One region of the Streptomyces sp. NPDC058000 genome, then DNA from elsewhere that is predicted to be linked to it. Evidence: predicted binding sites of a transcription regulator. Region 1 holds the regulator's gene; each other region holds the start of a gene.
What was found. Region 1 encodes HrcA, which represses chaperone genes, less so after heat shock. Its sites were predicted from a motif close to TTNGCACTCNGNNNNNCNGAGTGCNAA; they were not measured.

Region 1 (2,264 bases):
CCCGCCTGCCTTCCCCGCGCGAGCGCGCACCGGGCGGACGGCGGGAGGGCAGCGGCAGGGACCGGCGCCCCGCGACAACGTCGCCCGTCACCCCGCCCCCGCACCCGGCGGAAGCGGCCGGGCGGCGGCGCCATAGGGGTGCTGCCCCGGGTGCGGATCAGGGGCCGTGGCGGGGCGGGATCGGGGTTTCCTCGGGGAGGGATCAGGGGGCTCTCAGGGTCGGCCCGGGGGTCGGATTCCGCGGCTGTGGGTAAGTCCTCAGTGCGCCGGCCCTTGCCGCATCCGCGCTACCCGGCCGTACACTGGCTCCGGGTTTGGCACTCGGCCCAGGTGAGTGCCAGGAGTGACGACACGGCGGAACGGCCGACTGGAGGTGGCGGAATGCTCAGCGAACGCAGACTGGAAGTGCTGCGCGCCATCGTCCAGGACTACGTCGGGACGGAGGAGCCGGTCGGCTCCAAGGCACTCACCGAGCGCCACCAGCTGGGGGTCTCCCCGGCCACCGTCCGCAATGACATGGCGGCCCTGGAAGACGAGGGCTTCATCGCCCAGCCGCACACCAGCGCCGGGCGGATCCCGACCGACAAGGGCTACCGCCTCTTCGTCGACAAGCTGGCCGGCGTCAAGCCGCTGTCCGTCCCCGAGCGGCGGGCGATCCAGAATTTCCTGGACGGCGCCGTCGACCTGGACGACGTGGTGGGGCGCACGGTGCGCCTGCTGGCGCAGCTGACCCGGCAGGTGGCGGTGGTGCAGTACCCGTCCCTGACCCGGTCCACGGTCCGCCACGTCGAACTGCTGGCACTGGCCCCGGCCCGGCTGATGCTGGTGCTGATCACCGACACCGGACGCGTCGAGCAGCGACTCATCGACTGCCAGACGCCGTTCGGCGAGACGTCCCTGGCGGACCTGCGCGCCCGGCTCAACAGCCGGATCGTCGGCCGCCGTTTCGCGGACGTCCCGCAGCTGGTGCAGGATCTCCCGGAATCCTTCGAACAGGACGACCGGGCCACCGTCTCGACAGTACTGTCGGTACTGCTGGAGACTTTGGTGGAGGAAACCGAAGAGCGGCTGATGATCGGCGGCACCGCCAATCTGACGCGCTTCGGGCATGATTTCCCCTTGACCATCCGGCCGGTGCTGGAAGCCCTTGAGGAGCATGTGGTGCTGCTCAAGCTGCTCGGGGAGGCCAAGGACTCGAGCATGACCGTACGCATCGGGCATGAGAATGCTCACGAGGGCCTGACGTCCACCTCGGTCGTCACCGTCGGATACGGTTCGGGCGACGAGGCCGTCGCGAAATTGGGCGTGGTCGGACCGACCCGCATGGACTACCCCGGAACGATGGGAGCGGTACGCGCAGTGGCACGTTACGTCGGACAGATCCTCGCGGAGTCGTAAGTGGCCACGGATTACTACTCGGTCCTCGGTGTCGGTCGGGACGCCTCGCAGGACCAGATCAAGAAGGCGTTCCGGCGGCTGGCGCGCGAGCTGCACCCGGACGTGAACCCGGACCCCAAGACCCAAGAGCGGTTCAAGGAGATCAACGCCGCCTACGAGGTCCTGTCGGATCCGCAGAAGAAGCAGGTCTACGACCTCGGCGGCGACCCCCTCTCGCAGACCGGCGGAGCCGGCGGCGCGGGCGGCTTCGGCGCGGGCTTCGGGAACTTCTCCGACATCATGGACGCGTTCTTCGGCACGGCCTCGCAGCGCGGCCCGCGCTCGCGGACCCGCCGCGGCCAGGACGCGATGATCCGCCTCGACATCGAGTTGGGCGAGGCTGCGTTCGGCACGACCAAGGACATACAGGTCGACACCGCCGTCGTCTGCACCACCTGCAGCGGTGAGGGCGCGGCGCCGGGCACCTCCGCGCAGACCTGTGACATGTGCCGCGGCCGCGGTGAGGTCTCGCAGGTCACCCGGTCCTTCCTGGGTCAGGTCATGACCTCCCGGCCGTGCCCCCAGTGCCAGGGCTTCGGCACCGTCGTCCCGACGCCGTGCCCCGAGTGTGCGGGCGACGGGCGGGTCCGCTCCCGCCGCACCCTCACGGTCAAGATCCCGGCCGGTGTCGACAACGGCACCCGGATCCAGCTGGCCGGTGAGGGCGAGGTGGGCCCCGGTGGCGGTCCCGCCGGCGACCTCTACGTCGAGATCCACGAGCTGCCCCACTCGGTGTTCCAGCGGCGCGGGGACGATCTGCACTGCACGGTCACCATCCCGATGACCGCGGCGGCCCTGGGCACCAAGTGTCCGCTGGAGACGCTGGA
Region 2 (2,264 bases), on a different contig from region 1:
ACGCCGGCGCCCACCACGGCCATGAGCAGACCGCAGACCACCCAGCTGGTGCGCTCGGTGGCCATGTAGAGCATGATCACGAAGACGCCGAAGAAGATCAGCGAGGTGCCCAGGTCACGCTCGAAGACCAGCACCAGCAGGCTGATCACCCAGATCGTGAAGATCGGCCCGAGCTGCCGGCCCGGCGGCAGCTGCATGCCCATCACCCGGCGCCCGGACAGCGCCAGCGCATCGCGGCTGACGGTGAGATAGCCCGCGAAGAACACCACGATCATGATCTTCACGAACTCGCCGGGCTGCAACGACAGCGGCCCGAGCAGGATCCAGCGCTTGGCGCCGAACTGGTCCGCGCCGAAGAACGCCGGCGCCATCAGCAGCACCAGTGCGACGGCCATCGTCAGATAGATGTAGCGCTGGAGCAGCCGGTGGTCGCGCAGCACCATCAGGATGACGATGCAGACCGCCACCCCGATGACCGTCCACACCAGCTGCCCGGTCGCCGCCTGCGCCTGATGGAGCCGGGGTTTCTCCGCGTAGGTGATGTCCAGCCGGTGCAGCAGCACCAACCCCAGGCCGGTGATCATCGTCGCCACCGGCAGGATCAGCGGATCGGCGCGCGGTGCGAACCGGCGGACGACCAGGTGCGGCACCAGCGCGATGAAGAAGACGCTCACCGCGAAGCCGGCCAGCCCGCCGGGGAGCTGCCCCTTCATGGACAGCTCGGTGTAGGCGTAGCCGAAGACGGTGATGAATACGACGAAGCCGAGCAGCCAGGCTTCGGTGCGCCTACGGTTCGGGGCCTGGGCCAGCGCGGCGAACGTCATGGTGCGTTCGGCGTCGCTCTCCGGTCCCCCGGGATCCCGGGGAGCGCTGGTCAGTCCACGCACGGTTCCTCCGCCATCGATGGGTCTGGGCCGCGGGGCGGCCGGGTCGTGGCCCGGATTCAGCGGTCCCAGGGGCTAGACGGGGCGGCCGCGGGCCGGGTTGCAGCCGGGGGGAAAGGTGTGTCCGATTCCACGCCCGGCCACCGGCAGCAGACACGGTACGCGTCTCCGGCGCGCTGGCACTCCGCTTGACCGAGTGCTAACCGCGTCATAGTCTCAGCGTTGGCACTCTCCCTATGGGAGTGCCAACACGGCGACGGGCAGACCCGGCACCCGCGACGACGGATCGACCTGGTCGCCACCTCAGACAGTTAACCCCGTGAGATCTCCGAAGGGGGAGGTCGGATCGTGACGACCGCCAGCTCCAAGGTTGCCATCAAGCCGCTTGAGGACCGCATTGTGGTCCAGCCGCTCGACGCCGAGCAGACCACGGCCTCGGGCCTGGTCATCCCGGACACCGCGAAGGAGAAGCCCCAGGAGGGCGTCGTCCTGGCGATCGGTCCGGGCCGCTTCGAGGACGGCAAGCGCATCGAGCTCGACGTCCAGGTCGGTGACGTCGTGCTCTACAGCAAGTACGGCGGCACCGAGGTGAAGTACAACGGCGAGGAGTACCTCGTCCTCTCGGCTCGCGACGTGCTCGCGATCGTCGAGAAGTAAGTCACCCGGATTTGCCCTGATCTGCGCCCCTGGTTCCCGCGTTCTCACCGACCCGGGGCAGGGGCGCAGTTCGTTTGAGCGAGAGCGGTCACGGCGGCGAGGCCGACGATCGCGACGAGAGGACTTGAAGCACCCATGGCGAAGATCCTGAAGTTCGACGAGGACGCCCGTCGCGCCCTTGAGCGCGGTGTCAACAAGCTGGCCGACACGGTCAAGGTCACCATCGGCCCCAAGGGCCGCAACGTCGTCATCGACAAGAAGTTCGGTGCCCCCACCATCACCAACGACGGTGTCACCATCGCCCGCGAGGTCGAGGTCGAGGACCCGTACGAGAACCTGGGCGCCCAGCTCGTCAAGGAGGTGGCGACCAAGACCAACGACATCGCGGGTGACGGCACCACCACCGCCACCGTGCTGGCCCAGGCCCTGGTCCGCGAGGGTCTGCGCAACGTCGCCGCGGGTGCTTCCCCGGCCGCCCTGAAGAAGGGCATCGACGCCGCCGTCAAGGCCGTCTCCGACGAGCTGCTGGCGACCGCCCGCCCGATCGAAGACAAGTCCGACATCGCCGCCGTGGCCGCGCTGTCCGCCCAGGACCCGCAGGTCGGCGAGCTGATCGCCGAGGCGATGGACAAGGTCGGCAAGGACGGTGTGATCACCGTCGAGGAGTCCAACACCTTCGGTCTGGAGCTGGACTTCACCGAGGGCATGGCCTTCGACAAGGGC
Region 3 (2,264 bases), on a different contig from region 1:
GACGAGTTCACCTTCGTCGTCGGCCCGGTGCTGGCGACCGCGCTGTGCACCGGCGTCCACCCGGCCGCCGGCCTGATCGCCGAGGCCGTGCTGTCGCTGGCCGGCGGTCTGCTGTTCGCCTCGCAGCGGCGCACCCAACCGCCCGTCCACCGGGGGCAGTCCGACGACAGCCCGCGCGTCTCGGCCCTGTCCCTCCCCGGCGTGCGCGTCCTGATCGTGGCGTTCCTCGGCATCGGCTCGGTCTTCGGCGGCATGCAGGTCTCGCTGACCGCGCTCACCGAGCACATCGGCCAGCCCGGCATCAACGGCGTCCTCTACGGCATCTTCGCGGGCGGCAACATGCTCGCCGGCATCGCCTGCGGCACGATCGCCTGGAAGGTCGGCCCGAGCCGCCGCCTGCTGGTCGCCTACGGGCTGCTGGCACTGGCCACCACCCCGCTGTGGGCGGTGACCGCGATACCGCTGCTGGGCGCCCTCGGCCTGGTCGTCGGCCTGTGCATCGCCCCCGCGCTGATCACCGGCTACACCCTCGTCGAGTCGCTGGTCCCGGCCACCGCCCGGACCGAGGCGTTCACCTGGCTGACCGGCGCGGTCGCCCTCGGCCAGGCGGTGGCGGCCACCTCCGCCGGCCAGCTGGCCGACCGCTTCGGCCCGAGCTCCGGATTCCTGGTGCCGCTGGCCGGTACGGCGCTGGCCCTGGTGGTCCTGCTGACCCTGCGGGCCCATCTGGTGCCCCGGTCGTCGAAGGTCGTCACCGGTGCGGCGGGTGCCGCCGGCACCGCCACCGACACCGCCGCCGACGAGCGGGAACGCGAGCTGAGCGCCGCCTGAGCGGGCGTGAAGCGGGGGCCGGGACCCGGCGTGGAGTCGGTCACCGTAGGACGTTCACGGTGGACTGACGCGCAGGAATACTGCAAGATGGAGCGTCGTTAGCACTCAATGAGTGAGAGTGCCAGGAGGAAGTCAAGTGCCGACCTACCAGTACCAGTGCACCGCGTGCGGCGAGGGCCTTGAGGCCGTGCAGAAGTTCACCGACGACGCGCTCACCGAGTGCCCCAGCTGCAACGGACGCCTCAAGAAGGTGTTCTCGGCGGTCGGCATCGTCTTCAAGGGCTCCGGCTTCTACCGCAACGACAGCCGCGGCTCGTCGTCCAGCAGCAGCCCCGCCAGCAGCTCCACGCCGTCGAGCGGCTCCTCGTCGAGCGGCTCCACCCCCTCGACGTCGTCGCCTTCTCCGTCTTCGTCTTCCTCCGCGTCGTCTTCGTCCTCGTCGTCCTCGGGCAGCAAGTCGACGGCCTCGGCGAGCACCGGCTCGGCCGCCTGACCTGCGGCAGCAGCCCGGCACGCGCGACGACGCCGGCAACCGGACTTCCGGGCCCCGCCCTCCCCACCAGGGGACGGCGGGGCTCGCTGCGTTCCCCCCGGGGTGCGCGACGTTCCGGGACGCCGGGCGGGCGGCACCATCGGCAGGGGCGGGGCGGGACGCGCGTCGAGCCCGCCCTGACGCCCAGCCCTGACGCCTCGTCCTGTTGCCTCGTCCTGTCGCCCCGGGTCGTTCGCGCCACCGTTCCACCGGCCCACCAGCGGGCCGCTGCCACGCCCCGATAGTGTGACCGCATGGCTGACGCGGAGATTGGCGTTATCGGCGGGTCGGGGTTCTACTCCTTCCTGGACGACGTGACCGAGATCACTGTGGACACGCCCTACGGGCGCCCCAGCGACTCCTTGTTCCTCGGTGAGATCGCCGGCCGTTCGGTCGCGTTCCTGCCCCGGCACGGCCGCGGCCACCACCTCCCGCCGCACCGCATCAACTACCGCGCCAACCTCTGGGCACTGCGCTCCCTCGGCGTGCGCCAGGTCCTCGGCCCGTGCGCGGTCGGCGGACTGCGCCCCGAATACGGCCCGGGCACGCTGCTCGTCCCCGATCAGCTCGTGGACCGCACCAAGACCCGCGTCCAGACGTACTTCGACGGCGAACCGCTCCCGGACGGGGGCGTCCCCAACGTCGTCCACCTCACCTTCGCCGACCCGTACTGCCCCACCGGCCGCCGGGCCGCCCTGAGCGCCGCCCGCGGCCGGGACTGGGAGCCGGTCGACGGCGGCACCCTCGTGGTGATAGAGGGCCCGCGCTTCTCCACCCGCGCCGAGTCGCGCTGGCACGCCGCGCAGGGCTGGTCGGTGGTCGGCATGACCGGCCACCCCGAGGCCGTCCTGGCCCGCGAGCTGAGCCTCTGCTACACCTCGCTGACCCTGGTCACCGACCT

Region 2: the regulator HrcA is predicted to act here: its motif matches at 1,061-1,087, upstream of groES (co-chaperone GroES).
Region 3: the regulator HrcA is predicted to act here: its motif matches at 930-956, upstream of ACFVT2_RS27920 (FmdB family zinc ribbon protein).

The regions. Positions count from the first base shown of each region.
Region 1 covers NZ_JBHVQS010000049.1:45,675-47,938, forward strand. The annotation lists gene hrcA (heat-inducible transcriptional repressor HrcA) at 382-1,398, shown strand; gene dnaJ (molecular chaperone DnaJ) at 1,399-2,264, shown strand, end outside.
Region 2 covers NZ_JBHVQS010000023.1:27,993-30,256, reverse strand. The annotation lists gene ACFVT2_RS22365 (FtsW/RodA/SpoVE family cell cycle protein) at 1-824, opposite strand, end outside; gene groES (co-chaperone GroES) at 1,233-1,541, shown strand; gene groL (chaperonin GroEL) at 1,677-2,264, shown strand, end outside.
Region 3 covers NZ_JBHVQS010000035.1:20,142-22,405, forward strand. The annotation lists gene ACFVT2_RS27915 (MFS transporter) at 1-831, shown strand, start outside; gene ACFVT2_RS27920 (FmdB family zinc ribbon protein) at 968-1,324, shown strand; gene ACFVT2_RS27925 (S-methyl-5'-thioadenosine phosphorylase) at 1,618-2,264, shown strand, end outside.